Regions from separate parts of the Bacillus sp. PK3-037 genome, predicted to be linked through region 2. Evidence: riboswitches for the same ligand, from Rfam matches in the RefSeq annotation. Region 2 holds a riboswitch; each other region holds the start of a gene.
The links. A riboswitch is a leader RNA that binds a small molecule or an ion and turns the genes downstream of it on or off. The one in region 2 is predicted to bind S-adenosylmethionine.
Positions count from the first base shown of each region.

Region 1: another riboswitch for S-adenosylmethionine. It lies ahead of metI (cystathionine gamma-synthase/O-acetylhomoserine thiolyase); the one in region 2 lies ahead of metN (methionine ABC transporter ATP-binding protein MetN).
Region 3: another riboswitch for S-adenosylmethionine. It lies ahead of mtnW (2,3-diketo-5-methylthiopentyl-1-phosphate enolase); the one in region 2 lies ahead of metN (methionine ABC transporter ATP-binding protein MetN).

Region 1 covers NZ_CP096408.1:2,861,000-2,871,839, forward strand. Annotated here, with positions in the region: gene M1D69_RS14720 (DUF819 family protein) at 1-1,010, shown strand, start outside; gene M1D69_RS14725 (GNAT family N-acetyltransferase) at 1,083-1,628, shown strand; gene metC (cystathionine beta-lyase) at 1,660-2,832, opposite strand; gene metI (cystathionine gamma-synthase/O-acetylhomoserine thiolyase) at 2,825-3,946, opposite strand; SAM riboswitch class I at 4,014-4,135, opposite strand; gene M1D69_RS14740 (esterase family protein) at 4,302-5,024, shown strand; gene M1D69_RS14745 (YjcG family protein) at 5,053-5,568, shown strand; gene M1D69_RS14750 (GNAT family N-acetyltransferase) at 5,573-5,995, shown strand; gene M1D69_RS14755 (hypothetical protein) at 6,067-6,321, opposite strand; gene M1D69_RS14760 (ATP-dependent helicase) at 6,437-8,716, shown strand; gene M1D69_RS14765 (stage VI sporulation protein F) at 8,782-9,036, opposite strand; gene M1D69_RS14770 (YjcZ family sporulation protein) at 9,202-9,345, opposite strand; gene M1D69_RS14775 (hypothetical protein) at 9,427-9,633, opposite strand; gene M1D69_RS14780 (DUF1360 domain-containing protein) at 9,923-10,279, opposite strand; gene M1D69_RS14785 (spore coat protein) at 10,431-10,817, shown strand.
Region 2 covers NZ_CP096408.1:918,006-928,845, reverse strand. Annotated here, with positions in the region: gene sufC (Fe-S cluster assembly ATPase SufC) at 1-220, opposite strand, end outside; gene M1D69_RS04780 (hypothetical protein) at 398-550, opposite strand; gene M1D69_RS04775 (carboxymuconolactone decarboxylase family protein) at 743-1,120, opposite strand; gene metQ (methionine ABC transporter substrate-binding lipoprotein MetQ) at 1,203-2,024, opposite strand; gene metP (methionine ABC transporter permease MetP) at 2,038-2,706, opposite strand; gene metN (methionine ABC transporter ATP-binding protein MetN) at 2,699-3,724, opposite strand; SAM riboswitch class I at 3,832-3,938, opposite strand; gene M1D69_RS04755 (SCP2 sterol-binding domain-containing protein) at 4,053-4,397, opposite strand; gene M1D69_RS04750 (thioredoxin family protein) at 4,505-4,825, opposite strand; gene M1D69_RS04745 (toprim domain-containing protein) at 4,837-5,190, opposite strand; gene M1D69_RS04740 (YusG family protein) at 5,268-5,504, opposite strand; gene gcvH (glycine cleavage system protein GcvH) at 5,560-5,943, opposite strand; gene M1D69_RS04730 (arsenate reductase family protein) at 6,010-6,366, opposite strand; gene fadE (acyl-CoA dehydrogenase FadE) at 6,477-8,261, opposite strand; gene M1D69_RS04720 (acetyl-CoA C-acetyltransferase) at 8,276-9,451, opposite strand; gene M1D69_RS04715 (3-hydroxyacyl-CoA dehydrogenase NAD-binding domain-containing protein) at 9,462-10,840, opposite strand, start outside.
Region 3 covers NZ_CP096408.1:2,671,933-2,682,772, reverse strand. Annotated here, with positions in the region: gene M1D69_RS13685 (carbon-nitrogen family hydrolase) at 1-729, opposite strand, end outside; gene M1D69_RS13680 (aminotransferase class I/II-fold pyridoxal phosphate-dependent enzyme) at 822-2,018, shown strand; SAM riboswitch class I at 2,057-2,157, shown strand; gene mtnW (2,3-diketo-5-methylthiopentyl-1-phosphate enolase) at 2,241-3,458, shown strand; gene mtnX (2-hydroxy-3-keto-5-methylthiopentenyl-1-phosphate phosphatase) at 3,455-4,162, shown strand; gene M1D69_RS13665 (methylthioribulose 1-phosphate dehydratase) at 4,120-4,749, shown strand; gene mtnD (acireductone dioxygenase) at 4,765-5,301, shown strand; one part of gene M1D69_RS13655 (IS3 family transposase) at 5,365-6,242, opposite strand; one part of gene M1D69_RS13655 (IS3 family transposase) at 6,242-6,515, opposite strand; gene M1D69_RS13650 (YkvA family protein) at 6,633-6,953, opposite strand; gene M1D69_RS13645 (aspartyl-phosphate phosphatase Spo0E family protein) at 7,156-7,413, shown strand; gene M1D69_RS13640 (hypothetical protein) at 7,500-7,931, shown strand; gene M1D69_RS13635 (ATP-binding protein) at 7,959-9,479, opposite strand; gene mhqR (MarR family transcriptional regulator MhqR) at 9,672-10,109, shown strand; gene motB (flagellar motor protein MotB) at 10,149-10,840, opposite strand, start outside.

The DNA.
Region 1 (10,840 bases), 1.9 Mb from region 2:
CTGTGTATGATACTGTATGGTCATATGTGGTGCCGCTTGCGATTCCTCTTTTGCTGTTTCAGATCAATGTGCGGCAGATTTTTAAGGAAAGCAGGCGTTTGCTGTTTATTTTTCTGATAAGCTCCTTAGGGACTGTGGTTGGCAGCATCATCGCTTTTTTTCTATTAAAACAGCATATTCCCTATCTAGATAAGATCGGCGGGATGATCAGTGCCTCCTATATTGGCGGCGGAATTAATTTTGCGGCGATGGCTGCGAAATTTGAGACACCGGGCGAATATGTGTCGGCAACGGTTGTGGCAGATAACTTCATGATGGCGCTGTTGTTTTTTATTTTAATCAGTATTCCCGCACTCAAATGGTTTCGCCGGCATTATGCGATGCCGTTTGAAGATCAGGCAAAAGCGGAAGGAAACAGTGGTAACAGCGCGGAAAGCTATTGGAAGCGGAAAGACATTTCATTAAAGGACATTGCCTTTAACGCTGGAGCTGCTTTTGCCCTTGTTGCGGTAAGCGGTAAGATTTCCGGCTATTTTAAAATTACGTTTTCTCATCCCCTTTTGACCGGGACGCTTGGCGATCAGTACCTTGTGCTTACGTCTTTAACCGTTCTTATCATCTTTCTGTTCCCTCGTTTTTTTGAAAGGCTCAATGGATCTCAGGAGCTTGGCACCTACTTGATTTATTTGTTTTTTGTGGTGATTGGCATTCCTGCAGATCTCCGGTTAATCATCACAAATGCGCCTCTTATCCTCTTATTTGTCTTTATCATCGCCATCAGCAATTTAGCGATTTCGTTAGCTGTCGGTAAATTGTTCCGCGTGCGCCTTGAGGAAATTCTGCTTGCCGTAAACGCCACAGTCGGCGGCCCTACGACAGCAGCTGCAATGGCGATTGCCAAAGGGTGGCGGGAGCTTGTTGCACCGATTATGCTGGTCGGCACACTCGGCTACTTGATCGGCAATTATGTTGGCACCTTTATGGGGAATTGGTTTTCTTCCTTATTATAAAAAGGATTTTCACACTTTCCTCAGAATACTATGTTAAGAGAAATGCTGACGAGAGAACGGAGAGATCACTGTATGTTAAAAGGACATACCATTTATATAAGACCTTTAGAAACAGAAGACGCTGAAGAGAATCTTCGGCTGCAAAGCGAAAACCGGGCATTTTTTGAACAGTTCTCCATGATTCGCGCAGACGATTACTATACGATTGAAGGGCAGAGAAAAAGGATCGTACAATATCAGCAAAGGCTGGAGAATGATCAAGAGTATCACTTCGGCATCTTCACAAATAAAGACCATACATTAATCGGGACGGTTTCCCTTTTCCAAATCATCCGCGGAGCGCTGCAATGCGCGTTTATTGGATACTTTTTAGATAAAGCCCATAACGGAAAGGGCCTTATGACAGAGGCGGTCAGACTGATTGTTGGTTATGCGTTTCACGATTTGAAGCTGCATCGCATTGAAGCCGGTATCATGCCTCGCAATCTGGGGTCCATGCGCGTATTAGAAAAAGCGGGATTTCATAAAGAGGGCATTGCCCGAAAAAACGTGAAAATCAACGGAAAATGGGAGGATCATCAAGTACTGGCGATTCTGAATCCTGATGATGAAAAATAAAAAGAAGCCGGGATATCGCCCGGCTTCTTTTTTAACGCGCAGCTACAGGCGCAATTTCTTTCAGCGCTTGTTCGAAATCACGTTCTAAATCATCTGCATGTTCGACTCCCACACTAAGACGGAGCAGGCCGTCTGTGATGCCGCGTTTTTCACGCTCTTCCTTAGGCATTGCCGCGTGAGACATCGTTGCCGGATAGGACAAAATCGATTCCACGGCGCCAAGGCTGACAGCGAAGACCGGAAGTGAGACATTCTCGACTAATTTCTTAACGGCCTTTTTGCTTTCAAGCTCAAAAGAAAGCACAGCACCTGCTCCCGTTGACTGGCCTTTATGGATTTCAGCCCCCGGATGATCAGACAGCCCCGGATAGTACACGCGTTTCACCGCCGGATGCTTCTGGAAAAATTCCGCAAGCCGCTGCGCTGTTTGGCTCGCTTTTTCTAAACGGACCTGCAATGTCTTTAAGCCGCGCAACACGAGCCAGCAATCTTGCACGCCAAGGACGGCGCCGAACGAGTTTTGCAGCTTATACAGCTCCTTCCCTAGCTCTTCATCCTTAACAGCTGCCAGACCTGACAGCACATCGCTGTGTCCGCTCAGGAATTTTGTTGCGCTGTGAAGCACAATATCCACGCCGAGATCAAGCGGACGCTGCAGTGCCGGTGTCATGAATGTATTATCCAGAAAGGTCAGACAGCCGTGTTCTTTTGCAAGCTGGACAACCGCTTTAATATCAGTAATTCCAAGTGTCGGATTTGACGGTGTCTCCATATAAATGGCCTTTGTGTTTGGCTGGATATTCCGCGCCACTTCGTTGATATCCGTCATATCAACAAACGTGTGCTCAATGCCAAAACGGGTCAAAACCTCTGTCACCATGCGGAAGGTTCCGCCGTATACATCTTCTGGCACAAGAACGTGATCACCCTGTGAGAGAAGTAAAAATGCTGTTGAGATCGCAGCCATGCCTGAACTGAAAGCAAACCCTCTCGTTCCGCCTTCCAGTGCGGCAATTGTTTCTTCGAGAGCTGTTCTTGTCGGTGTGCCAGAGCGGCTGTAATCAAATGCGCCGAATTCTTCAAATGAAGATTGGTGAAAAGTCGAGGCGTGCTGGATCGGTACACTAACCGCACCTGTTGCGCCGTCTGTTTTAAATGGATTGTGCACGAGCTGGGTTTCCAGCGTCCAATTATGATTACTCAAATGAAACAGCTCCCTCTTTGACCTGACATAACGCCTGTTTTAGGTCCTCTTCTAAATCTTCCGCATGTTCAATTCCGACTGAAAAACGCAGAAGACGGTTGCAGACCCCGTTCGCGATGCGGATTTCTTCAGGAATATCCATGTGCGTCTGTGTGGCAGGGTATGTAATAAAACTCTCCACCCCGCCGAGGCTTTCAGCAAAACAAATGGTCTTCAGTGCTTTTAAAAATGGATTCACCCACTCTTCTTTTTGCAGACGGAAGGAGAGCATGCCTCCTTTTCCCGGGTAAAGCACATCCTTGATTTCTTCTTGCTTCTCTAAAAAGGCCGCAAGCTCTTGCGCGTTCGCCTGATGCTGGCGCATTCTGAGACTGAGCGTCTTCATTCCTCTCATCAAAAGCCATGAGTCAAACGGAGGCAGGACCGCGCCAATGGCGTTTTGATGCTGAAACATTTCTTCTCCAAGCTGTTCATCCTTTACAACAACAAGGCCTGCGAGCAAATCATTATGGCCGCCTAAATATTTGGTTGCGCTGTGAATGACAATGTCGGCTCCGAGCTCAAGCGGACGCTGCAAAACCGGTGTATAAAATGTATTATCAACAATCACCAGAAGACCATGCTCTTTTGAAATCCGGGCGATCTTTTCAATGTCCGCCTCCTGCATCAGCGGATTTGTCGGCGTTTCCACAAACACCGCTTTTGTATTCGGCGTAATCTTAGAGCGTAAACAGTCCTCATCGCTAAAATCATCATAATGAAAGGTCAATCCGTATTTTTTCCATTCATTTTCAAACAGACGGTACGTGCCGCCATACAAATCCGATGAAACGATCAGTTCATCTCCGCTTTTAAACAGCGCCATAATCGTTTGGATGGCTGCCATTCCCGAACTGAAGGCAAGCCCTCTCGCTCCGTTTTCTAAGCTGGCGATCGCGTCCTCGACAAGCTGGCGCGTCGGGTTTTTCGTCCGGACATAATCAAATCCTGTAGATTCCCCGATTCCTCTGTGGCGGTACGCTGTTGATAAATAAATAGGGGGACTTACTGTTCCCGTTACTTCGTCGCTTCGGTTCCCGATTTGGGCTAATTTCGTTTCAACGTGCTGTGACATATAGCTGACACCTTCCCTTTTCAAAATAAAAACCCCTTCTTCATAAGAAGAAGGGGTTTAACGCTTCTTCTTATCTTCCAAGCATAAAAAACGCTTGCTGGATTTAGCACCTTGGCGTTCTGCACATAGCAAAACAAGCCGGTTGCTGAGGTTTCTAAGGGCCAGTCCCTCCACCTCTCACGATAAGAAATATCGATTTCAATTTTCTGATTGTTTTATATTAGCGCAATTTGCAGTTTATTTCAACACTTTTTTCTTCGGGCACCGAACTGTTTAAAGAGAGAAATTTCTAATAATTCATGGTACAATAATTTCAAACGCAAGAAAGTCTAGTGATGTCCTGGAGGAATGTATTATGGCACCGAAAAACGGCACAGTTCAAGAAAAGAAGCTCTTTTCAAAGGAGCTTAACGAGGAAATGACAGTACTCGTTTATCTGCCGTCAAACTACTCCCCTCTTTATAAATATCATCTTATTATCGCGCAGGACGGCCACGATTATTTCAGGCTGGGGAGAATCGGCAGACAAGTGGAGGAATTGCTGTCCAAAAGAGAAATAGACCGATGCATTATTATCGGTGTTCCTTACAAGGATGTAAAAGAACGCAGAAAAACCTATCATCCGGAAGGTTCTAAGTTTTCGGCATATAAAAGATTTATTGCCCACGAGCTAGTTCCTTTTGCGGACCATGAATTTCCGACGTACCAAGTCGGCTACGGGCGGACACTGATCGGTGATTCTCTCGGAGCGACCGTTTCTCTTATGACAGCGCTTGATTATCCGAATATGTTTGGTAACATCATCATGCAGTCTCCCTATGTAGATCAACATGTATTAGAAGCCGTGAAACAGTCAGACGACATCAAACACCTCTCTCTTTATCACCAAATCGGAACAAAAGAAACAGACGTCCATACGACAGACGGCAATATTTTGGACTTCACAGAACCGAATCAGGAGCTGAAAAAGCTCTTGGAGGAAAAGCTTTCCGATTATTATTTTGAGCCGTTTGACGGAGACCACAAGTGGACATACTGGCAGCCGCTCATTACGCCGGCTCTGAAAAAAATGCTCTAACATACTATATTTTCAGGAGGGACATACTATGAAATACGGAATTGTTTTATTTCCATCAAAAAAACTGCAAGATCTCGCGAACTCTTACAGAAAGCGCTATGATCCGAGCTATTCCCTGATCCCGCCTCATTTGACGCTGAGATCTTCATTTGAATTTACGGAAGAGGAAGCCGGTGAATTGGTATCACAATTGAGAGAAACCGCTAAAGAATCTCATCCGATTGTTCTCAAAATGACCAAATACAGTTCTTTTGCGCCTGTCAATAATGTCATTTACATTAAAGCAGAACCGACGGAAGAATTAAAAACACTGAATGAAAAACTTTACACCGGTGTATTAGCCGGTAATCAGGAATACAATTTTGTTCCGCATGTGACGGTCGGCCAAAACCTTTCCGACGATGAGCATTCGGATGTTTTAGGGCAGTTAAAAATGCAGGAAGTATCACATGAAGAAATTGTTGACCGTTTTCATCTGCTATATCAATTGGAAAACGGTTCGTGGACGGTATATGAAACGTTCCTGTTAGGCGGAGGAGAATAAACGATTGGAAGCAGTTATCGCAAAAAATGAAGAACAAATGAAAGATGCATTCTATGTAAGAGAAGAAGTCTTTGTCAAAGAACAAAACGTGCCTGCTGAAGAAGAAATTGACGAACTTGAAAATGAGTCAGAGCATATCGTCGTGTATGACGGTGAAAATCCTGTCGGCGCCGGAAGATGGCGCATGAAGGACGGCTACGGCAAGTTAGAGCGAATTTGTGTATTGAAAAGCCACCGCGCAGCCGGTGTCGGCGGCATCATTATGAAAGCGCTGGAAAAAGCCGCGGCAGACGGCGGTGCTTCAGGGTTTATGTTAAATGCGCAAACACAAGCGGTGCCATTTTACAAAAAACATGGATATCGGGTGCTGTCTGAGGAGGAATTTCTTGATGCCGGCATTCCCCATTTGCAAATGATTAAGGATTAAACACCATCCGGGTCTTCTGAGATCCGGATTTTTTCGCATTTAAAAAACCGCTCTCTCATGTGAACGGTTTTTTATACATATCGATTAATAGATGTTCCTATCCCTTTTTCTCGCAATCTTTTATAAAGAGAGCGCTTACGTTTTGCCTCGTTTACTTTTCTTTCAGCAGCCGTTAGATTCTCCTGCTGCTTTTCAAGTTCCTTGTATACCCGCTGAAACGGGACATAGCTGATCTTCTCTGTTCCGGCGTAATCCTGTTTATGGCCTATTGTGCGATTGGCATATTGAGCGTATTGCTGGTTCTGAATTTGACCTGCATATATCATACGATCCCCACCCTTCTGCTGTTCTTTTCCCTTAAACTTACTTTTTGAAACACGTTTCTTTTGATATGATAGTCTTTGTCTGTAATGAACACCTTTTTATTGGGAGGACCCCTTTTTGAAATGCGCCCGACTGAATGATCGAACAATACATTTACATACATATTCGAGAGAACATTATCAATTCCTCTATGAAGAAGGAATAAAAGGGAATTTATTTTGTTCTCATTGCGGAAAGCCTGTTTTGTTAAGGCTCAACATCGCTGAACCGCCTGCATTTATTCACCGGCAGCCTGGTGATTTCCCGGCGTGTGAGGAAGCCTGCGAACCGAAACCGGTGAAAGAAGAGAGAAAAGAAGACTTTCAGGAATCCGGCGTCTTTCGTTTGCCTAAAGGAAAAGCAATATCAGCTGATCCGGCACCCGGTGTCACGGATTGGCAGACTCCAAGACATATTAAACCCGGTACACCTTTTATAAAAAGACCGGAAACACCTGATATGAGCCTTTTTCCGACTGTCGGCTTAAACACAGATCAGCTGAAAGCTGTCACGGAAACGGAAGGCCCTTTATTGGTGCTTGCCGGTGCAGGAAGCGGAAAAACACGTGTGCTGACCGCGCGCGCTGCCCACATGATCGAACACTTAGACATACCGCCGGAACATATGCTGCTTGTCACCTTTACAACAAAAGCCGTCGCGGAAATGAAAGATCGCATGGCGAAGCAGTACGGATTACAGCCGTCAAAAGTCAGAAGACTTGTCACCGGAACATTTCACAGCTTGTTTTATAAAATCCTGTATCACTATGATTCTGCCAAATGGAATGGCGAGCATTTGCTGAAAATGGAGTGGCAAAAGGAACAATATATAAAAAAAGCACTCTATGAAGAAGGCGTAGATGAGAAAGAGTTCCCCGTCGATCAGGCTTTGCAGCAAATCGGCTTCTGGAAAAACACTTATTTGCCGAATGAACGTATTCCTTTAAAGGATGAGTGGGAAAAACAAGTCTACCGCCTATACGAATATTATGAGCGCCAGAAAAAAGAACACCGCCAATTTGATTTTGATGATATGGCGTCAGCCTGCTATGAACTGTTTATAGAACGGCCTGACCTTCTGGAGCAATATCAATCTAGGTTTACGTATATTTTAATCGATGAGTTTCAGGACATTAATCCGGTTCAATATAAAATCATGCAAATGCTGGCGAGTCCGGAACAAAACCTGTGCTGTGTCGGTGACGATGATCAGTCTATCTATGCGTTTCGCGGCAGCAGCCCTTCTTTTATTCTGGATTTTCAAAAGGATTATCCCGGTGCCAAAACAATCTATTTAACAGCGAACTACCGTTCAACACATCCGATCGTTTCCAGTGCTGATATTGTCGTGAAAAAGAACAAAAACAGGTATGCCAAGATGCTGGAAGCCGCTCGTGACGACACGCAGGTCCCTGTGCTGTTTTATCCTTATGACGAAGAAGAAGAAGCGACAATGGTGGTTTCCGATATGAAAGAAAAAATTCAAAACGGCGCAAAACCTGAAGATTTTGCCGTTCTCTACCGGACAAACAGCGCCGGCCGCGCCATTTATGAAAGGCTTCATCAATCATCCATTCCGTATACCGCAGATCGCGGCGTCCAGTCCTTTTACAGCAAAAGGATCGTCCGCCAGATACTCGCATACTTGTACGCGAGCCAAAACGAGGATGATGCTGAAGCAATTAAACACTTGCTGCCTGCCTTATTTCTAAAGCAGTCTGCTTTAAACACGCTGAAGGCGCTCTCGATTACCGAGGACTGCTCCATGATCAAGGCGCTGGCCAAACTGCCAGAGCTGAAGCCGTTCCAGCTGGATAAAATCAAAAAAATCGTGCCTTTTTTCGCAAGTATCCGCACCATGAAGCCGGTGGAAGCCATTACCTTTGCCGAAGGAAAAATGGGCTTCTCCGAATACTTAAAAAAACGGGGCAACGAAGGAAATAAGCTGGAAAAAGGCTCTGATGACCTGCGTGACGTTAAGGTTGTCGCCAAAAAATTCAAAACCATCCCTGACTTTCTCGCCCATGTCGATCACATGCGGGCTGCTGAAAAAAACAAAACGGATGAAAACGGCGTGCAGCTGATGACCATTCACCGGTCAAAGGGTCTCGAATTCAAAACCGTCTATGTATTAGGCACGGTAGACGGCTCCATCCCGCATGATTTCTCACTAGAAACAGCGAGAAAGGGAGACGAAGCTCCGCTTGAGGAGGAAAGACGCCTTCTGTATGTTGCAATGACACGGGCCAAACAGCATTTATATTTATCTTGTCCCGCAAACAGGCGCGGCAAAACCGCCCACCGTTCAAGGTTTTTGTATCCTCTTTTGCAGCAAACGAAACAGCCTTTGCCCAAATAAACAGCCCGGCAGTGATACTGCCGGGTTTTTCACTGTAAAAAAGGCCCGCTGCCCAGGCCATCCGCTTATTTATTATCCAACATTTTAGAAATCGTTCCAAAATCAAGCTTTTCTTTTCCGCTTGTAATGGACTGGACAATCTTATCTTCCATTTCTTTCGGCACGCGTCTGTTTGCCAGCTGCGCCACGCGTTTAATGACGCTGCGGACTGTGTTTTCATCTTTAAAATTGGCGTTTTGAAGTGATCCTGCAAGATTCATGACATCCTGCATGTTCACGCCTGTTTTCTTTTCAATGTTCTTAAAAAATTGATTATCCATGATACGCCTCCTTTTGGCGGAGTAATACAGTATTGTATGAACGCTTTACGCATAATGTGATGATTCACAATCAAAAAATAAGTTTCTGATTTAAAAAGCAGTAAAGGGTACACAATGTAATGAAGAAGCACGGAAATCATCCGCACTTCCTCCTTCATTCATTTCTTAGTAGTTAAAAAAAGATGCACCTACGATGATGAGAAGAATGAACAGTACGACCACAAGAACGAATGTTGAACCATAACCGCCGCCTGAATATCCTCCAGCATAACCGCCGCCGTAGCAGCAGCCTCCGTAACCAAATCCCATAACTAAGCACCTCCTTTACTCTCTATACACTATGTGAGACATCATGATCGGCTTGGATATCCGCATAGGGCGTTTGCGGATTTATGATGGATCATGCTGAGCCTGCCGTTTTTTCAGTAAGTCTTCCGTCTTTTCAGCCAATTCTTCAATTTCTTGTTCAAAAGACAGGCCGGCTTCATCAAATAAAGCCAATTCCTTTTCAATATGTTTGATCGTCTTGTCATGTTTGTTTTGCTTTTGATCGTGCGGTCCATACCTGCCCTCTATGAATTTTTCAAACTCGTTCATGAGATCCCCCCCCCTCTCATGACATATGCTGAGCGAATCAGCATTGTTAAAAAAACAAAAAACCGGGCATCTCCGGTCTCTTGTCAGTGTGGCAGGCTATTGAGGTTTTTTCTTTTTACTGCCGCATCCGCAGCCTTTCTTTTTGATCTTTTTTGTTTGATACGATGAATCTGTATATGGAGTTTTTTGGGAAGGTTTGTTAAATTGGTTCACTTTGATCCCTTCCTTTCCTTATGTCATATATGCTACTTTATGCGGATACTGACGGAAAGTTGCTGGTGGGAATGCCTCATTCCTGCAGCCATTTTGATACAAGCGTTTCTATGATGCCGGCAAGGCCCGCGATCGCCAAAAGTAAAATCAGCCACTCCGCCGCTTGCGGGATCAACGCCTGGCATAAAATCAAAAAGCCGGCGCACCACACGCCTGTGCACCAATAGCAGCTCAGCAATTCACCGATAAACGCTCTCACACCCGTTCCCTTTATGACAATATACGTTTCAATGTTCCCGTCCGCATCCTTTTCCTGCTTCTCTTCATGAAACAAGCTGCGAAGCGGCGCCATAATCGTATCAAACACGAAAAGACGCGCGAGCCGGAAGACCGCAAGCGAAAGAAGGAAAAGAGACAGCCAATTGATAACCACTTGTTCACTCCTTTCATACCGTTTACATATATGCCGAGTCCCTGTAATTTATGAATTGCATCTTGTCCCCATAAAATATGGTTATTTTTCTTATTACACTTTTCACCTGAATTGCATTATATACAGTATGGATAAGAAAGGAGTGAAGGTTATGTCGATTGAAGAAAAAGTTGAATCCCTGCATCCTGCAATATTAGAGCAATTGACAAATGAATTTATTCAGCAGATTGAAATCATTGATTGCGAAAATATAATTATTGACACGACGCATATCACATCCTCACTCTCTATACAAGCGACACTCTCAGCCATGCTCTTTTTAGCCGTACAACTTGTTATAACAGATGAAGATTTGGCTGATATCATCGCAAGTGAACTCCTCTTTCTTGACAAAAGTCAAACCAAAAAAAGAACCACCATAAAAGTCATAAACAGCCGAAATATCAGAGTCACTCTTCATTCAGACCAAACAATAACCTTTATTCAAATGTTAACTCAGGTAATTGACACTTTTCTCATTACATCTGGCATCCTTTAACTCTTTCTTTTTCACAAACTACA
Region 2 (10,840 bases):
TTTCCAGTACATCTTTGCCGTCAAGCGTGATGCTGCCCTTCGTTACTTCATATTTAGGATGCCCCATAATAGCAGCTGACAGAGTTGATTTACCAGTACCGTTCGGTCCCATTACGGCGTGGAACTCTCCGCCTTTTATTTCAAGGTTTACACCTTTTAAGATCTCTTTCCCTTCGATTTCAACGTGAAGATCTTTGATCGTTAATGTTGAAGCAGCCATATCTATACCTCCAAAAATATATAATCATTATTCTCATTTTATTCTCATTCTAATTTTATAACAAATGAAAAGTAAATACAACTTTTTATCGTGCCTTGCACATTTCTCAAGTTTAACAAAGTTCAGCACTTTATTAAAGCAATTGAAAAAGAAAAAGAGTGGATTCCCACCCTTTTTTTAAAGACCGATTTTCTCATTAAGCTCCGCAGAATACCGCTTGCATTTTTTATATTCAAGCTCTCTCTGCCGCTCAACTTCCATTCTTGTATCCAGCCGGCGTCCGTATTCCTCGTACCCGATTCCATGCGACAGCTGCATCGCTTTTTCCATTTCTGACGTATAATCGAGGTCCAGTCTGTCCTGGCTGCTGCAAATAATGAATCAATCCCTTCATTTATTTACTGCTATTGTATCAGCTCTGCGGCCGGCGCTGCAAAATGGATATGGCTTGATATAACAACGGATGAGACGAAAGGACCCTTTGAGTTGAAATGAGAATCGCTTTTCTGAATATTCCTTCTTCTAATGCGTCGTGTTTCCAAATTCCTCTATGCACTGCTGGACAACTGTCACACCTTGGCTTAGAGCCGCGCCGCCTCCGAATGCCGCCGCCACACTGACAGCTTCAAGAATGTTTTCTTCCGTCGCTCCTTGGTCAAGACAGCCTTTTGTGTGATAGATCATGCAATATTCGTCCTGAGCATTGATAGCGATCCCCAGTGCAATCAGCTGTTTTTCTCTTTCTGTTAGTGAATTAGCTGCAAAGCATTGCTCGGTAAATTCGTTAAACTTTCTTCCCATCATCGGCATCTTCTGTTCAAATGTGCCTAAACTTTGTTTATATTGTTTTAACGCGTCCTGCATGCTTCCTCTATCTTGATTCAAAGAAAATCCCTCCATCTGTTTAACATTCCTTTTTATTATGAACAGCTTTAAGGAAAATACCCAAAAAACCCCGGATTTCTCATCCGGGGTTTCAGCCTTATTCAGATACAGGAAGCACAGCTCCGTCATATTTTTTATCGATGAAGTCTTTGATCTTTTTAGAGTGAAGAACTTCCATCAGCGCTTTGATTTTTGCAGAATCCTCTTCGCCATCTCTCACTGCAATGATATTGGCGTAAGGGTTATCTTTTGTTGATTCCACTTCAATCGCGTCTTTTTTAGGATTTAATTTATTTTGGATTGCGTAGTTCACATTGATGAAGGCCGCGTCTCCTTCTTTGTTTTCATATGCTTTTGCCGTTAATTCTGGCGCTACTTTTTTGAATTCAAGGTTTTTCGGGTTTTTCTTAATGTCTTTCAGTGTTGCGTCGACTGTCTCCACTTTAGAATCAAGTGTGATTAATCCTGCATTTTCAAGCATCGCAAGCATACGGCCTTGTTCAGCGACGTTATTTGTCAGGATAATTGTTGCACCGTCGGGAAGATCTTTTAATGATTTGTATTTTTTAGAATAAATACCGAATGGCTCTAAGTGAATCGCACCGGCATTCGCAAGTTTATAATCTTTGTTTTCTTTCATTTCTTGCTCAAGGTAAGGAATGTGCTGGAAGAAGTTCGCATCCACTTCTTTATCAGCCAAGGCTTTGTTGTACATTTTGTAATCACTAAGCACTTTCACTTTCAGTGTGTAGCCTTTTTCTTTTAACAATGGTTCAGCTTCTTTTAAAATTTCTGCATGCGGTGTTTTTGTAGCTGCAACAACAATTTCTTTCTTGCCGGATTCAGCGTTATTAGAACCGCAGGCAGCCATAACTCCTGCAAATACAAGCAGTAATGCACCCAAAAATAGCTTTTTCAATGTAAATCCTCCCTTATCGTTTGTCTATTATATTTGTTATGACATCACCGATGATTTGAATAATAAATACGATGATTAAAATAAACACAGTAGCAACGAAGGTAACATCAGTATTATTAGACTGATAGCCTTCTACGTACGCAAGGTTTCCAAGGCCTCCTGAACCGATGGCGCCGGCAATTGCCGTTGAGCCGATCAAAGCGATGGCCGTAACCGTGATCCCAGAAATAAGGGCCGGCATGGATTCCGGAAGCAGCACTTTGAAAATAATCGTTGATGTTTTGGCTCCCATTGATTTCGCAGCTTCGATGACGCCTTTATCCACCTCGCGAAGCGCAATTTCAGCAAGCCGCGCGTAAAACGGGGCTGAGCCGATGACTAACGCCGGCAGTGCCGCGTTCGGCCCTAAGATGGTGCCGACTAAAAACTTCGTAAAACCTAGTAATAAAATAATTAAAATGAGGAACGGAATAGACCTGAATACATTGACAATGGCCGCAATCACAGTGTTGACCGCTTTGTTCTGCCAGAGGCTCCCTTTGCTCGTGAGAAAGAGCAGCAGACCGAGGATCACCCCGATGACAAAGGCAAAAACCAAAGAGATCAGCGTCATATAAAGCGTTTCGTATGTCGCATTCCATAATTCAGTTACATCAACGTTCGGGAAGTATTTTTCAAACATTCGTGATCACCTCTGCTTTCACCTGTTTGTCATTAATAAACCGGATCACGTTTTGCACTTCTTCCTCGTCACCGTCAATATGGATGAACAGTGAACCGTAAGCTCCATCCTTCGTCTGAGAGATTTTCCCTTGCAGAATATTGACGCTGACATTGAAGTTTCTGATCATCTCTGTAATCAGAGGCTGTTCAGCAGAATCACCGACAAATGTGAGCTGAACCATTTTTCCTGATGCTGTTTCATCAAGAAGGTGCTGTAGCGTTTCTTTCGTTTCTTCCGGCTCTGTCACCTGCTGAACAAATCGTTTTGTCATGTCTTCCTTCGGATTTTTGAAGACATCGAGAACTTCTCCTTCTTCCACAACCTTTCCGTTTTCCATGACAGCGACTCTGTTACAGATTTTGCGGATGACATGCATTTCGTGTGTGATCAGCACAATCGTCAAACCGAGTCTTTCATTAATATCGGACAAAAGATCCAAGATTGAATCAGTTGTTTGCGGATCTAAAGCTGATGTCGCTTCATCACAAAGGAGAACCTTCGGATTGTTTGCGAGCGCTCTGGCGATTCCGACCCGCTGCTTTTGTCCGCCGCTCAGCTGGGACGGGTAAGATTTTTCTTTTCCTTCTAAACCTACCAGTTTAATCAGTTCATTGGCACGCTTGATCCGCTCGCTTTTTTTCACCCCGGCAATTTCTAAAGGAAACATGATGTTATCTCTGACAGTTCGCGACCAGAGCAAATTGAAATGCTGGAAAATCATACTGATTTCATGGCGTGCTTTTCTTAAATTTCGTCCGTTTACTTCATTAATCTTTGTTCCCGCCACTTCCACGATTCCTGAGCTTGGTTTCTCAAGTCCGTTCAGCAGACGGATTAAGGAACTTTTACCAGCTCCGCTATATCCTATAATTCCAAAAATCTCACCTTTTTTAATGGAAAGCGAGACATTTTGGACAGCATTGACATCTCCATGTTTCGACTTATACACTTTTGAAACATCCTGAAGATTGATCAAAGCGATCACCTGCCTTAACACTATTCTAAGAAATCTTCCGGTTTTTTCTGCAAAAGAAAAGCCTTTCTGCACACTTGAGCAGAAAGGCTTATATTAAACTCGCCTTTCTCTCATCTTTCAAAGCTGAACGCTTCGTGTGAATTGGCACCATTTCAACAGTGTTGATGGTTGCCGGGCTTCATAGGGCACTTCCCTCCACCTCTCTTGATAAGAGAAATATATAGTCTTTTTCGTCCGGAAATTCTTCATGTAGAATAGCATGGCGAATGATAAAATGTCAATAAAATAAATGATGTCAACTTTTACTATTATAATAATTTACTATTTTTCAATTCTTTAGAATCCTCTGAAAAAAGCCATTCGTCAGCCACAGAATGGCTTCCAGCTTTAACAGCGCTCTGAATGAACCCTTTACCTTTAGGCTTCCGCTCTGGATCAGGTGCTGAAGGGAAATGTCTCCATGCAAAAGATCAATGATTTCTGTTTGGTTTCCATAAAAGGTCAGGTTGGACGTGTGGGGCGGAGAAATCTTTTTCATTTCCCCTTGTTCGTTTATTGAGACGGTTAAGGCTTCTGTTTCTCCTTGGAAGGTAATGAGCAATGTTGAAGTGTTCAAAAGGGGTTTTAAAAACAGATGCTGGTAATCATCTTCTAAAACTTCCGCTTTCTCCATTTGTACAACCTCCTATTTGTTGGTCATACATACACATTTCTCTCTTCAGCGCAAGAACCCCTTTATAAAACGAACGACAATTTCATTGGAATGCGCCGAGAAAAATGTCATAAATGAGATGCAGAAGATGATTTTTGTTTGATCAGCTCATATAAGTAAGAAACGGAATGAAACGCATACCCTCTTTCAATTACTTTCCCGCCCTTAAACAGCAGAAAACAAGGGACGCTTTCAATTTGATATGCTTTAGCAAACGCCGGTGAATAGTTGAGATTATTTTTATAGAAGGCGACAGACGGAAGCATTTCTCCGACGACTGTCAGCATTTTGCTTGCCAGCTGGCAGGTCCCGCAAAACGGAGTATATAAATATAGGAGATACACATCATCAGTAATGTGATCAAGTTCTTGTTCTTGGAGTTCTTTCATGCTATAACACCTCAGGTCTTTCTTTCAAGAAAAATCGTATGGACATTCAGATTTGCGCTCAGCAATACAGATGCTATATGGTGTCTGGGCGCCGCCGCCACTTCCTTATAGGCTCTGTCGATATGTAAATGGAAGGCTTCATTAAATTCCCTTTTCAGCTGTTTTCTCAATTTCTCGCCCGATTCATCGGCATCAACCAAAATATAGATGTCCTTCTCGTAAAGCTCGTCAGCCAATTCCTCCAGCCTCAGCTGGCTGATTGTTCCGTTTGTGCAGATAATGCGCACTGGCTCATTCAGGACGCTTTCAATCTTTTCTTTATCTGATTTCCCTTCAACAATCAAGACTTTTTCCAGCTCGTCCATGTTCATCTGCTTCACCTGCCGCGTCAAATTTGAAACGTTCAGATTGTAAAAGAAGGCAGTGAAATTCACCGCCAACATTAACACCAGCCGCTTTCGTAGTCACAATCCACATATTTCTGATCGTCTCCTGAAACCACGTCGGCTGTCTTATAAAACTTTTCATTTTCATAGGTAAAACCGGACTTAAGCTCATATTCATTCATGCCTGTCATTTGGCCGATCATCTCATCTTCATGATATAACGAGAGCCGGCCATTTTGAAAGCGGCCTGTCACATCATTGGTGACATCGAGCTTTTGTTTGCTGAAAGCCATATTGGACACCTCCCATAGCGTTAGCGTATCCAATTGCCTGCTCAGCTATCCGGTTTTAGTCTTGCTGTGTCATCTCTTCGTATTGCTCTGCTGTCATTAGTTTTTCAATTTCAGACGCGTCAGACGGTTCAACGACGATCATCCATGCTTTTTCATACGGAGATTCGTTGACGAACTCCGGGCTGTCATCAAGATCTTCGTTTACTTCCACTACAGTTCCGTTAATCGGTGCGTAAAGCTCAGATACCGTTTTTACGGATTCTACACTTCCGAAAGGCTCGTCCGCTTTAATTTCAGCGCCGACTTCAGGAAGCTCAACAAACACGATATCTCCGAGCTCGGATTGGGCAAAATGGGTAATGCCGATTTTGGCTTTTTCTCCTTCAACTTTTACCCACTCGTGTTCTTCTGAGTAACGCAAATCTTTAGGTATGCTCAATTGAATCCCTCCATTTTTTACAGCACTACAATAAGAAGATACCACACTTTTCGAAAAAAATTTACATCATGACCAGTTTTCTTCAAATTGGTCTTCTTTAAAGCCGACTGTTACTTTTTCGCCGTCTGTTGTGAGCGGGCGCTTGATCAGCATTCCGTCTGAAGCCAGCAGTTCAAGCTGTTCGTCTTCTGACATGTGGTACAGTTTTTCCTTGAGATTCAGTTCACGGTATTTCATGCCGCTTGTGTTGAAGAATTTCTTTAAATCCAGCCCGCTTTTTTCGTAAAGCGATTTTAGCTCCTCTTTGCTTGGAGGCTGTTCTGCAATATGTATTTCGTTGATTTCTTTTCCATGCTCTTCAAGCCATTTTTTCGCTTTGCGGCACGTTCCGCATTTAGGGTACCAGTAAAAAGTTAACGACATCTTCTTCCCCCTCAATAAAATAATCGAGGTTATTTTAACACAGTTTGTTTTAAAAACCTAAAACAGTGCTTCATAAAAAAGAGCTCCGGATGTGCGGAGCTCCTTGGGACTCAGACAATATATTTTTCGGCCCCGAACACACCCGCTGCCGCTTCACGTTTTTTCCGAATGACATTTTTAGGCGTCACGCGTGTCAGCTTGCGAAGAGCCGAGAGCATCATACGGAGAGAATCCCCTTCTTCCATTGCAAGTAAAGATTCTTTCGCATGGGCTTCAATTTCGTTAAAGGCTTCTTGAACGAAAATTTCTGTGTACAGCAGCTTTTGCGCTGCTTTATCGCTTCCTTGCGCGGCAATGGCCTTTTCCGTTCTGAGCACCGCTGATTCCATTGCATATACATTGCTGACAATATCAGCAACGTTTACGAGGATTTCTTGTTCACGGTCGATCGCTTTTCCGTATTTTTGCGCGGCAAGACCCGCGGCGAACAGGGCGATTTTTTTGGCTTGCTTGACGATATATTTCTCTTGCTCTAATACGCCCGTGCCCGGCTCCTCAGGCATAAGCATCATAAGTTCTTCTTGAAGCGCCTGTGCCTTTTCAAAAAGAGGCAGCTCGCCTTTCATCGCTTTCTTCAGAAACGTGCTTGGCACAATTAACCGGTTAATTTCATTTGTTCCTTCGAAAATCCGGTTGATCCTGGAATCCCGATAGGCTCTTTCCACCTCATACTCCTGCATAAATCCGTAGCCGCCGTGAATTTGCACGCCTTCATCGACAATATAATCAAGCGTTTCAGAGCCAAACACCTTGTTGAGAGAGCATTCAATGGCGTATTCGGCAATGGACTTCGCAATTTGTCTTCCGTCCTTTAGGTCTTCAGCTGTAAACTGGCTCATATTGTCTTCAAACAGCCCAACGGTTCTGTACACAGAGCTTTCCATCGCATACAGCCTCGATGCCATTGTCGCCATTTTTTCCTGTGTCAGCGAAAAGGCTGCGATCGGCGTTTTAAATTGGCGGCGCTGATTTGCGTATGCCGCAGAGAGCTCGATTACCCGCTTAGACGCGCCGATTGTGCCAACCGCCAGCTTGTAGCGGCCGATATTTAAAATATTAAAGGCGATGATATGCCCTTTGCCGATTTCTCCAAGAAGGTTTTCCTTCGGCACCTCAGCCTGATCCAAAATGAGGGTTCTCGTCGATGACCCTTTAATTCCCATTTTCTTTTCTTCAGGTCCGGTTGATACGCCAGGAAAATCTTTTTCTACAATAAAAGCGGAAAACTTTTCGCCGTCCACTTTGGCGTAAACGACAAAGACATCGGCAAAAGCTGAGTTGGTGATCCACTGTTTTTCCCCGGTTAATACGTAATGCGTTCCAGCTTCATTCAGCACTGCTGTCGTTTTTGCGCCTAACGCATCAGATCCGGAACCCGGCTCAGTCAGTGCGTACGCAGCGATCTTTTCCCCTGAAGCCAGATCAGGGAGATATTTTTTCTTTTGCTCTTCCGTTCCGAAGAATACGATCGGCAAGGAACCGATGCCGACATGTGCACCGTAAGAAAGTGAAAAGCTTCCCGCACGCGAAAATTTTTCAGTGATCAGCGCCGAGCTGATTTTATCAAGGCCCAGCCCGCCGTATTCCTCGGGAACATCGGCTCCGAGAAGCCCCAGTTCTCCCGCTTTCTTCAAAAGCCGGACGGAATGTTCAAATTGATGGCTCTCAATTTCATCTATATGTGGCAGAACGTCCTGCTCAATGTAATCCTCCGTTGTTTTCGCAATCATTTTATGCTCGTCGGTGAAATCCTCCGGTGTATACATCTGATCATATGTGACATCCTCGATTAAGAAACCGCCGCCTTTTAGTACTTCAGCCGTTTTTTTCGTCATTTGTTTTTCCCCCTTTAGCATAATTCAAATACACCGGCTGCTCCCATCCCGCCGCCGATGCACATTGTGACGACACCAAATTGCTCGTTTCTTCGTTTCATTTCGTGAATCAGCGAGAGAGTAAGCTTTGTGCCCGTGCAGCCAAGCGGGTGTCCGAGTGCGATTGCGCCCCCGTTGACATTCACTTTCTCCTCATCAATCCCCAGCTCCCTGATGACTTGGATGGCTTGTGATGCAAAAGCTTCGTTCAGTTCGAACAGCCCGATGTCCTGCAGTTGAAGCCCGGCTAGCTTCAGTGCGCGCGGAATGGCTTCCACGGGCCCGATGCCCATGACTTCCGGCGGCACCCCGCCAACTGCAAAGGAACGGAATTTGACAAGCGGCGCCAAACCAAGCGCATCCGCTTTTTCGCGATCCATCAGCATGACAGCCGCCGCCCCGTCACTTGTTTGCGAGGAATTTCCGGCAGTGACTGTCCCGTCAACGGAAAAGGCCGGGCGTAATGTGCTTAAAATGTCTGCGGTCGTTTGCGGGCGGACACCTTCATCCTGAGAAAAAACAGTATGTTTTTCCTGCGGCTTATGGTTTTCGCCGATTTCTGTCACCTTGACTTCGACAGGGACAATTTCGTCTTTAAATTTCCCCTCTGCAAGGGCTTTGGCAGCTTTCTGGTGGCTGCGCACGGCAAAAGCATCCTGATCTTCACGGGAAACGCCGTATTTTTTCGCAACCTGTTCTGCCGTGTGTCCCATGCTCATGTAATACTCCGGCGCTTTCTCGGCTAATGCAAGGTTCGGACGGGTCACATGCCCCATCATCGGAACCTGTGACATAGATTCCGCTCCGCCTGCAATGGCTGTATCGTAGGCGCCAAGCATAATTTTTTCTGCCGCATATGCGATGGACTGAAGACCTGAGGAACAGTATCGGTTGACCGTAATCGCCGGCACCGTATATGGCAGACCCGCAAGCGCGCCGATATTTCTCGCCATATTGAGCCCCTGTTCTGCTTCAGGTGTCGCACAGCCAATAATTAAATCGTCAATATTGCCCTCATAGCCGCCTGCTCGTTTCAGCGTTTCTTTCACGCAAATGGCTCCCAAATCATCCGGGCGAACGGTGGCCAATGAACCTTTTTTCGCTTTCCCTACCGGTGTTCTTGCTCCTGCCACAATAACTGCCTCTTTCATAAACTCCCTCCTAGTTCCGTAAAGGTTTGCCTTTCACCAGCATATGCTGCATTCTCGCTTGAGATTTCGCCTCGCCTGCCAGACTTAAAAACGCTTCTCTCTCAATTTCCAATAAATACTCTTCATCCACCTCTGTTCCGAACGGCACTTTTCCGCCGGCAATCACAAAAGCGAGCTTTTTAGCGATTTTCATATCATGCTCAGATAGGTAGCCGGACAGCTTCATTTGCTCTGCACCGAGCAGAAGCGCGGCATAACCTGTTTCCCCCGCCACCTTGACCTTTTGTTTTATAGGCGGCCGCCAGCCGGTATCGTATAAAGAGGCGGCTGACTGCTTTGCATCGTACAGAAGGTGATCCTGGTTAGTGCTGATACGGTCAGCCACTTTTAAAATGTTCAGTTCCCGAGCCTCTTGGGCGGAAGTTGACACCTTAGCCATTGCAATCGTTTCAAATGTTTTCATGGCCGCATTCATCGGATCAAGACCGCGGCGAAGATGATTGATGTACAGCTCTTTATTGCCCCCTCCGCCAGGGATAAGGCCGACTCCTGATTCTACAAGTCCCATATAGGCTTCGCTTGCCGCTTGAATCCGTGCAGCAGGAAGACATACTTCCGTCCCTCCGCCGAGCGTCATGCCAAATGGAGCTGCAACAACAGGTTTCGCGCTGTATTTGATGTTCATCATTGTCTCTTGAAAACGCCGTATCACCAAATCAACTTCCATAAAGTTGTCATCCTGTACTTCCATTAAGATCATGGCGAGATTGGCGCCCACACAGAAATTTTTGCCTTGATTGCCGATGACAAGCCCTTTGTAATTCCGCTCTGTTTCTTCCAAAGCTCTGTTGATCATTTGAATGATGTCGAACCCGATGGCATTGCTTTTCGAGTGAAACTCGAGAAGTGCCACATCTTCTCCAAGGTCGATCAGGCTGGCTCCGCTGTTTTTGGCAATGACGCCGTTTATTTCTTTGACCGATTGTAAATGGATTCGTTTCTTGTTTTCTTTTACAGCTCTGTATTCGCCGCTTTCGTAATAAAGCACTGTTCCGTTTTCTCTGATGTAGAAGGTCTCATTCCCTTTGTCCAGCATATCTTTTATCCAGCCGGGAATTTCCGCTCCAAGCTGTTCAAGCTGTTCCGCCGACTGTCTGAGACCGATTGCGTCCCAGATTTCGAATGGTCCCAGTTCCCAGCCGAATCCCCATTTCATGGCTTGGTCAATTGCATGAATATCGTCGGCGATTTCTCCGAGCAGCTGGGCTGAGTAAAGCAGCGTTTGCGACGTGATATTCCACAGCAGCTGGCCAGCCCTGTCTTCCGAATAAATAAGCGCTTTCATTTTGGCTTTTGTCCCTTTAGCTTGCTTTGCCGCTTCAAGAGCCG
Region 3 (10,840 bases), 1.8 Mb from region 2:
CTCAACGCTTTCTTGAAGGTCAATTTCCGCTCTGACACTGCCTTCTTCACGGCCGCCCTCGGCCAATATGCGTCCCCAAGGGTCAATAATCATGCTGTGCCCGGCGAATTCATTATCGGGATTAGATCCTGTGCAATTGCAGGCGGCGACAAAGCATTGGTTCTCAATGGCCCTCGCAATAAGCAGGCTTTTCCAATGATCAAGACGGGGAAGAGGCCATTCCGCAGAAATGAACAGCACGTTAGCGCCTTTTGTCGTATGTTTTCTGATCCATTCCGGAAAACGGATATCATAACAGATCAGTCCTGAGCTTTTGACGCCTTCAAGCTCGAAGTACCCGTCCTCGGAACCGGCTGATAAATACTCATGCTCATCCATCAGCTGAAATAGATGGGCTTTGCTGTACTCTTTAATGATTCGTCCTTCCTTATCCGCGATGAACATTGTATTATAAACATCAGAACCCTTTCTGACAGCAACAGATCCTGCGACAATATGAACTCCGTGTTTTTTTGCGGTTTTTTGCAGCCAGCTTTGAGCAGTGTGCCCGTCTTCATCAGCAAGCTGATCAAGATTGGCAAGGTCGTAACCAGTCGTCCATAATTCAGGGAGAACAAGAACGTCAGCATTTTTACTCTCTTTTTCGATTAAAGATTCAGCCTTTTTTATATTTTCAGAAGGTTTTCCGTATGAAATATCAAATTGAAGACAAGATATGGTCCATTTCATTTTTTAACACCCCATATTTTTCTTTACTTTTTTCCTTTAACCATATATGATACTGGACTATCATTTCAAGATTTTTTAGAAGGTGAAAACAGATGAAATTTGAACATTCTCAAGTGCTGCAGGAACTGCCTAAACAATTCTTTGCTTCTCTTGTGCAGAAAGTGAACCGAAAGCTGAAGGAAGGACATGATGTCATCAATTTGGGGCAGGGGAATCCGGATCAGCCGACGCCCGAGCATATTGTGGAGGAAATGAAGCGAGCCGTTGCTCAGCCTGAAAATCATAAATACTCCTCATTTCGAGGTTCGCACAGTCTGAAATCAGCAGCGGCGGCATTTTATAAAAGAGAATACGGCGTTCAGCTTGATCCGGAAACTGAAGTAGCCGTATTATTCGGCGGGAAAGCCGGTCTTGTCGAGCTACCGCAATGCCTGTTAAATCCGGGGGATGCGATTTTGGTTCCTGACCCCGGCTATCCAGATTATTGGTCCGGTGTCACGCTTGCGAAAGCGAAAATGGAAATGATGCCGCTCACTAAGGAAAAGGCGTTTCTTCCTGAATACGCAAGCATTTCGCCTGACGTAAGAGAACAAGCGAAATTGATGTACTTGAATTATCCGAATAATCCGACTGGAGCCGTCGCTACCGCAGAATTTTTTGGAGAAACGGTGAGTTTTGCGAAAGAAAACGAAATCTGTGTGGTCCATGATTTTGCTTACGGTGCAGTCGGCTTTGACGGACACAAGCCTTTGAGCTTTTTGCAGACTGAAGGCGCTAAGGATATCGGAATAGAAATTTACACGCTGTCCAAAACATATAATATGGCGGGCTGGCGGGTCGGTTTTGCAGTTGGTAACGCCTCGGTCATAGAAGCGATCAATCTTTATCAAGACCATATGTTTGTCAGTCTTTTCAAAGCAACCCAGCAGGCTGCCGAGGCGGCACTTTTATCTGAGCAGACATGCGTAGCGGAGCAAAATGCCCGATATGAAAGCAGGCGCAACGCTTGGATAGCAGCATGCCGGGAAATCGGCTGGGATGTAACAGCGCCTGCGGGTTCATTTTTTGCGTGGCTGCCGGTGCCTGAAGGCTATAGCTCTGAGCAATTCTCAGATCTCTTGCTTGAAAAAGCGAATGTCGCGGTTGCAGCAGGAAACGGGTTTGGTGAATATGGCGAGGGGTATGTCAGAGTGGGGCTCTTAACGAGTGAAGCTAGGCTTAAAGAAGCAGCTCATCGAATTGGCAAACTAAACCTGTTTACCCAAAAAAGCATTGACAAGATTCTTTAACGGTGGGATAATTCAAAATAATTTATAAAATCTATATTTTCTTATCAAGAGCAGGCAGAGGGACGAGCCCGATGAAGCCCGGCAACCGACTTGTAAAGCACGGTGCTAATTCTTGCAGCTGGCGGCTGAGAGATAAGATTCGGACGAGAAACGAAACCTCTTTAGACGCATAGCTGTTTGAAGAGGTTTTTTATATGGTTAAAAAATGAAAGGAGCTCTGGCATGAGTGAATTATTAGCAACATATCTCCTGACCGAGCCGGGAGCCGACACGGAGAAAAAAGCAGAACAAATCGCAACAGGATTGACGGTGGGCTCTTGGACTGATCTGCCTCTGGTGAAGCAGGAGCAGATGCAAAAGCATAAGGGACGGGTTGTAAAGGTCGAGGAGAGAGAGGGACATCTTGCATCAGGGAAACAAGCGGTTATCACAATTGCCTATCCCGAGGTAAATTTCTCACAGGATATTCCGGCATTGCTGACAACTGTGTTTGGCAAGCTGTCGTTGGACGGAAAAATCAAGTTGATAGATCTCGAATTTTCTGAAGCGTTTAAGCGAACACTTCCGGGTCCGAAGTTTGGCGTATACGGCATCCGGAAGATGCTTGGAGAGTTTGAAAGACCGCTGTTAATGAGCATTTTTAAAGGGGTCATCGGAAGGGACCTGAGTGATATTAAAGAACAGCTCAGGCAGCAGGCGCTCGGCGGGGTTGACGTAATCAAAGACGATGAAATTTTCTTTGAGACGGGTTTAGCACCTTTTGAAACAAGAATTACAGAGGGAAAACAAATTTTGAAAGAAACATACGAGCAGACCGGCCATAAAACGCTGTATGCAGTGAATTTGACTGGAAGAACGGCTGAGCTTAAAGATAAAGCAAGACGCGCCGCTGAGTTGGGAGCGGATGCGCTTTTATTGAATGTCTTCGCTTACGGTTTGGACGTCATGCAAAGCCTTGCGGAAGATCCGGACGTATCAATCCCCATTATGGCGCATCCGGCAGTCAGCGGGGCATTTACATCCTCACCATTGTACGGGTTTTCCCATGCCCTTTTGCTCGGAAAATTAAACCGATATTGCGGCGCTGACTTCAGTCTGTTTCCTTCTCCATATGGCTCAGTTGCGCTTCCGAAAGAAGACGCGCTGGCGATTCATGAAGAATGCGTAAGAGAAGATGTATTTAACCAGACATTTGCCGTTCCGTCCGCCGGTATTCACCCTGGTATGGTTCCGCTTCTCATGCGTGATTTTGGCATTGATCATATTATTAACGCCGGAGGAGGCATACACGGACATCCAAACGGCGCCCAAGGCGGGGGCAAAGCGTTCAGAGCTATTATTGATGCGGTTTTGGAAGCGCAGCCGATTGAAGAAAAAGCCGGTCAATGCGAAGATTTGAAGCTTGCGCTTGATAAATGGGGAAAGGCTGAAGCCGTATGACGACTCAAAAACCGTTCATTATATGTGATTTTGATGGAACCATCACGATGAACGACAACATTATAAACATTATGAAAACATTCGCTCCGCCGGAGTGGACGGCGTTAAAAGACGGCGTGCTCTCCAAAACGATGTCGATCCAAGAAGGCGTCGGACGAATGTTCGGCCTTCTGCCGAGCAGCTTAAAAGAGGAGATTACGAGATTCGTATTGGAAGACGCAAAAATCCGGGACGGCTTTCGGGAATTTGTCGCATTTGTTAACAAGCATGAACTCCCGTTTTATGTCGTAAGCGGGGGAATGGACTTTTTTGTCTATCCGCTGCTTGAAGGAATTGTTGAGAAAGATCATATTTATTGCAACCGTGCGTCATTCGAGAACGAATTCATTCATATTGATTGGCCTCATTCTTGCAAAGGCACATGCACAAATCAATGCGGGTGCTGCAAGCCGACTGTTATGAACGAGCTTTCTGAGCCTGATCAATATATCATCATGATCGGTGACTCCGTTACCGATGTAGAGGCGGCAAAGCTGTCTGATCTTTGCTTTGCAAGGGATTATTTATTAAATGAATGCAAGGAGCATCATCTGAATCATATCCCATACCGTGATTTTCACGAAATAAAGAAAGCGATTGAAGACGTAACGGAGGTAAAGAAATGGCTGCAAAACAAGAGCGGTGGCTCGAGCTTGCCGAAGTAAAACGGGAATTGGCAGAAAGAGATTGGTTTCCAGCGACAAGCGGCAACCTGTCCATCAAGGTTTCTGATGAGCCATTGCAATTTCTCGTAACGGCGAGCGGAAAAGATAAACGAAAAGAAACGGATGAAGACTTCCTGTTGGTGGATCAGAACGGAGAGCCTGCCGAAAAGGGGCATCATCTGAAACCGTCAGCGGAAACGCTTTTGCATACGCATCTGTACAATAAAACAAATGCCGGATGCTGTCTTCATGTTCATACGGTCAACAATAACGTCATCTCAGAGCTGTATGGCGATCAAAACCAAATTACTTTTAAAGGCCAAGAAATTATAAAAGCGCTCGGCCTGTGGGAAGAGAATGCAGAAGTGTCCATCCCAATTATAGAAAATCCGGCTCATATTCCGACTCTCGCAACGCTTTTCGCGGATCAAGTTACTGGAGATTCAGGAGCTGTCCTGATCAGGAACCATGGCATTACTGCTTGGGGAAGAACAGCACTTGAAGCGAAAAGAGTGCTTGAAGCATATGAATTTTTATTCAGCTATCATTTGAAGCTGAAAACACTCCGGCATCAGCTGGTTAAATAAAAGGGGGAACCGCAAATGGCAACAATTCGAATTCATGATGAAGCAAATACAACGATTGAAAATCAAGAGGAAGTGGCAAGCTTTCTGGACAGCCAAGAGGTGATCTATGAGCAATGGGATATCGCCAAGCTCCCTGAACGGCTTTCAGAAAAATATGACCTGTCTGAAGAAGAAAAACAGCAAATTCTTGACACCTTCGATGCTGAAATTAAAGATATCTCAGCCCGCCGCGGCTACAAAGCCCAAGATGTTATTTCTCTGTCTGACGCTAATCCGAAACTGGATGAACTGCTAGAAAACTTTAAAAGAGAACATCACCATACAGACGATGAAGTCCGTTTTATTGTAAGCGGACACGGAATTTTCGTCATTCAAGGCAAGGACGGCACATTTTTTGATGTCCGTTTAAACCCTGGAGATTTAATCTCGGTACCTGAAAATATCCGCCATTATTTCACGCTTCAAGAGGATCGAAAAGTTGTGGCGGTGCGGATCTTTGTTACATCTGAGGGCTGGGTTCCGATTTATGAAAAAGATAGCGTGAACCAATAAGAAGAAAAAGCCCCGTCCATAAGGGACTGACCCCCGTTTTTGAGACAGGGATCAAAACACCTTTTATACAGCCAATTGCCGATAGCTTATCGGTGATTGGCTGTTTAGTTTCGTTTGAATACGAATGTTGTTATAATAATAAATGTATTCTTTGACAGTGCGTTCTACGATGGCGGTCGTGGTTCGATCAATGCTGTTAAGATAGAACGTTTCAGACTTTAGTGAGGAATGAAACGATTCGATGGAGGCATTATCAGCGGGCGTCCCTTTGCGGGACATGCTCATGGTAATGCCTTTTGTGTTAACAGCTTTTTGATACTCGTAAGATGTATACACAGATCCTTGGTCACTATGTAACACGCAGTTCTCAGGCAGCGTTGGCAGCTGATCAAGTGTGTTTAAGACAAAGTCTGTGTCCTGCTTATCGCCAATCGTAAAAGCAATCACTTCTCCATTGTATAAATCTAATATACTGGAAAGATACAATTGTTTCTGTCCATAAGGCAAATATGTGATGTCCGTTACTAGTTTTTCAAGAGGGCGATCAGACTGAAAATTCCGATCCAACATATTATCGACCACGGCATATGGCTGCCCATTCTTCTTGCGCTTTTTCACCTTAACCCGGCACTGCCATTGATTTTTCTGCATAATACGCTGAAGCGTTTTATGGTTGATACGCATTGTCTTTTTTAGTATGGCTGTGATTTTCCGATATCCATATCGATACTTGTGCTCTCGGCACAACGTGCCGATTTGTTTTTCAAAATAGCGCTTGGGATGATCTTTCGTCTGATTCTTCTTCCAACGATAATAAGACGCTCGAGAGATACCTAAATGAATACAGATATCCTGCACGGTCATTGTGCTGCGCAATCCTTCTACAAGTTCGACTGACGTTTCGCTATCAACTTCCTTTCCAATTCGTTGTACTTTTTTAGAACTTCATTTTGTTGTCTCAGATAACGATTCTCTGCCTGCAGTTTCTCTAAATCGGAAGCATACTCCGGCCCTTTTCCGTAAGTGTATTGCTTTCCAACAGGCTGTTCGAATCTATGTGTATCCCCAGCCTTATGCCATCTAACCCACGTCTTAATCTGTGTCTTATTCTTAATTTTTAATTTCTCCATGATCTCTTTCATAGGCACGCCTGCCAATCTCATTTCTACAGCCTTCTGTTTCACTTCAACCGGATAACTCACTCTTCTCCCCATAGAAAAAACACCTCCAAGTCTAATTTCGGCTAACAATCATCCGTTTTCAAACTTGAAGGTGTTTTTTATTTGTCTCATCTTATGGGGTCAGTCCCATAAAGGCGGGGCTTTCTTTGCTTATCGTAAACGCCATTCTTCGTATTGGGACATTTCTTTTTTGATCAGCGTCCAAATCATACCGAGAACGGCAGCATCGTCAAGAATTCCTAAACCGAGCACGAAGTCCGGAATCATATCAATCGGCATGATGAGATAAAAGACAGCAGCTGTCAGAAGCAACAGTGTTTTAATCTGTGAACGGGGATAGTCACCGTTTCGCCAATCGCGAAGCATTTGACAAAAGATCGTGATATGATTGATTAATTTTTTGCGGGTTTTCCTTTTCAGAATAGCTTTTCCGCCTGCCGCACCGAGCATTATCGCTTTTTTTTTCTTCATTTCGCATTCCTCCTGCCTGCCGGTGTGTTTAAGGTGGTCTTCGTCTGGGTATTGTTCTTCTAATCCTATCAATATATCTATTATAAATGAAAAATTAAGTTATTTAATAAAAATATGTTTACAAATAAAGTATAATCTGTAATAATGCACAATAACCCAATCAAACTTGTTTCCTATTTCTTAGCGGCGAGGGGTGAATTGAATGGGCTGTTCTTCTGAACAAGAAAGATTGCTGGTGTCTATTGATGAAAAAAGAAAGTTAATGATAGACGCCGCTAGTAAGCAGGGATTTACAGGGCATGACACAATCAGGCACAGTCAGGAGCTGGATTCTTTAATGAACGAATACCACCAGCTTATGCAAGAAAACGAACATTCCAAAGGAATTCAAGGCCTTGTGAAGAAATTAGGCTTGTGGCCCCGAAGAGACGTTATGCCTGCATATGATGCACATAAATAGCGGCGCTATCTGATGCATATATAAAGAGAGAGCTTTTCAGAAGCGCTCTTTTTTTCTGGGGAAATTTCATAAGAAAGAGGGAACTGATGAAAGAACTAGCGGTAGTCATTACTGAAATGATAAACCAATTTCACGATGCTTTTATTTCAATATGCGGGATGCTTGGCATTCAATTAACCGACAAAGAAATGCATTTTTGGGTAATTGGAATATTTGGCATCTTCTTTTTCGCTGTCACTCACGCTGTATTTACATGGCTTTCTAAATGGAGCTTGACGGCTTTGTCCTTTATCTATACCGTAACGATCATCATTGTTATCGTATTTGCAATTGAGATTCAGCAAAAAGTGACCGGACGGGGAAATATGGAATTTTTAGATGCAACGGAAGGGTTAAAAGGCTTTTTGGTGTTCTTTTTCATCTTTTTGCTTTTGAAAATGCTTTTGCGTTTGATCCGATTCTTCTTTTCAGGAGGAGCTGTAAGCAAGGAGAATAAAAATTCCCGTTCACGAAAATAAATAAGCCCTCCTGAGACTGTCAGGGGGCTAAAAAGAGGAGACGGGGAGGGTAATGGTAACCTCGGTTCCTCTTCGTACTTCACTTTCTATATGAATGGAACCTCCGTACATCAGCACGATCCGTTTACATACGACAAGCCCGAGGCCGGTTCCTTTTTCTTTAGAAGTGACAAATGGAAGAAAGATATGATCCAGCATTTCCTGTGATATCCCTTCACCGTTATCCGTCACTTTAATAATGGCCTTTTTATCAACTGCTCCTAAGGAAATTGTGAGTTTGCCGCCTTCCGGCATAGACTCAAGGCCATTTTTCGCAACATTCAAAATGACTTGTTTAATATGATCTTTTGTACATTTTACTTTTAGAGGTTTATCAGTTAAAAATTTTAACTCTACCTCCACATTGTATAAATTTCCTTCAGAATAGATGATCGGCATAATTTCTCCGATAATATCCTGAAGCGAGTTAAGCTCCCATTTTTCAGCTGTCGGTTTTCCGAGAACTAAAAACTCACTTACAATTTGGTTGATACGTTTAATCTCCTGATCGATAATTGAAAAATAAAGCTGGTCTTCTTCACCTTTATATTTCTTTTGCAGCAGCTGAATAAAACCGCTTATGCCGGTGAGCGGATTGCGGATTTCGTGAGCCGTGCTGGCAGCAAGTGTTCCGATCAGCTCTAATTTTTGCTGCTCATTTTCCGTGCGCTCCAGCTGGGTCCGCCGCTTCAGCAAATAATAAAGTACAAGAATAAAAAGAATATTCAGCAAGACTATAATACAGGAAAGAGGAAGCACAAGGCTTTTACTCAGCTCCTCTATTGTCACAGGATTCGGATATACTTTCATATTCCAGCTGATATCATCAAGATAACCGCTGACAGGTTTTTGATCTCTTGCGTGAGAAGCCTGTCCGCTTGAGAAAATCATTTTGTTATTTTCGTTCACAACCTCAATATAGACATCAGGGCTCAGCAAGTTAATCAGGTTTTGCAGATAGTCAATTTGTATAGCTGCCACAAGATAATCTGTGACATTTTTCTTTTCATCCAGCACGGGAACACAAATTGTAAAAATCGGCTGGCCTGTGATCCTGCTTGAATAGCTGTCTGTAATGACAGTCTTTTTTGTTTTTTTCACTTTTGTAAAAAAGGATCTGTCGGCCAGATTGACTTTAGTTTTTAATTCTGTTGCGCTGGCAGTGACATCCCCTTTGGCATTGAGAAAATAAAGCCCGGAAAACCTTGGTTCGGAATCAAACGTTTTTTCCAAAACAGTTTTCATTTTATTCATATCTATCGGTCTGTCGATAGCGATAGACAAGGACGTCATTCTCGCTTTTGTTTCCCCGATTAAGTAATTTATTTTGTTGCGGTGAAGGTTCAGCATAACACTGGCTTCTTGCTTATGTTCTGCAGCTATTGTTTCTTTTTCCTTTTCATAGACGAAAAAGCTTATGACGAGTGCCGGAATCACTACTAGTGCAATATAAAGTTTAATTCTCCCGCAGGCGCCTTTTAGTATTTTCAATTTGCATCGCTCCAACATACACCTGATTAGAGGTATTATATCATTGTTTCTTCTTGTTTAATAAGAAAAAATAACCAAAATAATTAAGAAAAATATGTTGTTCACATGAATAATAAAAAAGAAGAGAAATATTGGAAAGATTTTTATTGACATTTCGGTATTTGTTTATTAATGTTTCTCTGTAACGGTTTCTAAAAGGATGATTGAGACATGACAGAAAAATCACTGAAGTTATTTATCGTGCTGTCACGCGCGTATCGGTCTATTAATGATCATATGAATAAGCATATTCATAAGCATGGACTGAATCCTACTGAATTTGCTGTGCTGGAGCTGTTATATCATAAAGGTGATCAGCCGCTGCAGCAGATAGGGGATAAAATACTCTTGGCCAGCGGTAGCATCACCTACGTCGTAGATAAGCTTGAGCAAAAAGAGCTCCTTATTCGGAAAGCGTCGCCTACAGACAGACGAGTAACATTTGCACAAATTACCGAAAAAGGCATCAGTCTTTTGGATGATATTTTCCCTGATCATGCAGCTGAAATTGATGAAATGATCAGCGTATTAAGCGAAGAAGAAGTTGAGATGTGCACTGAAATGTTAAAAAGAGTAGGGTTAAACGCAAAACAGTTTCATAATAAGTAAAAAAAGGAAGCCTTGTGATAGATCAGGCTTCCTTTTTTACTATTTTTCATTTGTTTCCGCTGCGCCTCTTGGCAAAATGAGAACTTCAACCCGCCTGTTTTTGCTTCGGCCTTCCGCAGTTTTGTTTGAAGCTACAGGTTTATACTCACCATAGCCTTTGGCACTGAACACTTTGGCATCAAGCCTAGGGTTCTCAATCAGAAGCCCCATGAAGTTTACGGCTCTCATCACACTTAAATGCCAGTTAGACTGAAATTCTGAATTTCTAATCGGCATATTGTCTGTATGTCCGCTGATAATGATGTTTCTCGGCGGATTAATCACAAGAAGGTTTGAAATCTCTTTTGCAAGCGGAATGTCTTCCTGGCGGATGGTCGCTTTTCCTGAATCAAAGAAGATGCTGTCTTTGATCGTGATCAGCAGGCCTTCCTTAGTCATCTTTGTTTCCAGCTGATGCTCCAGCTTTTTATTTTTAATGAACTTTTCCACCTGGCTCTGCACATTTTTAAGTTCTTCTTGATCAGCTGCTTTTTCCTTTTCTTTCTTGTTTTCCTTTTTCTCTTCTTTTTCCTTTTTCGCTTCGTCGATTCCGTCTGACTCATTTTTAGGAGGGGTGACGCTGGAATAATCCAATACGCCGGTCCCGCCTGTAAAGACTTCATTAAATGATTTTGAAAGCATTTGAAATTTAGCTGCGTCAATCGAGCTGCTCGCGTACAGCACAATAAACA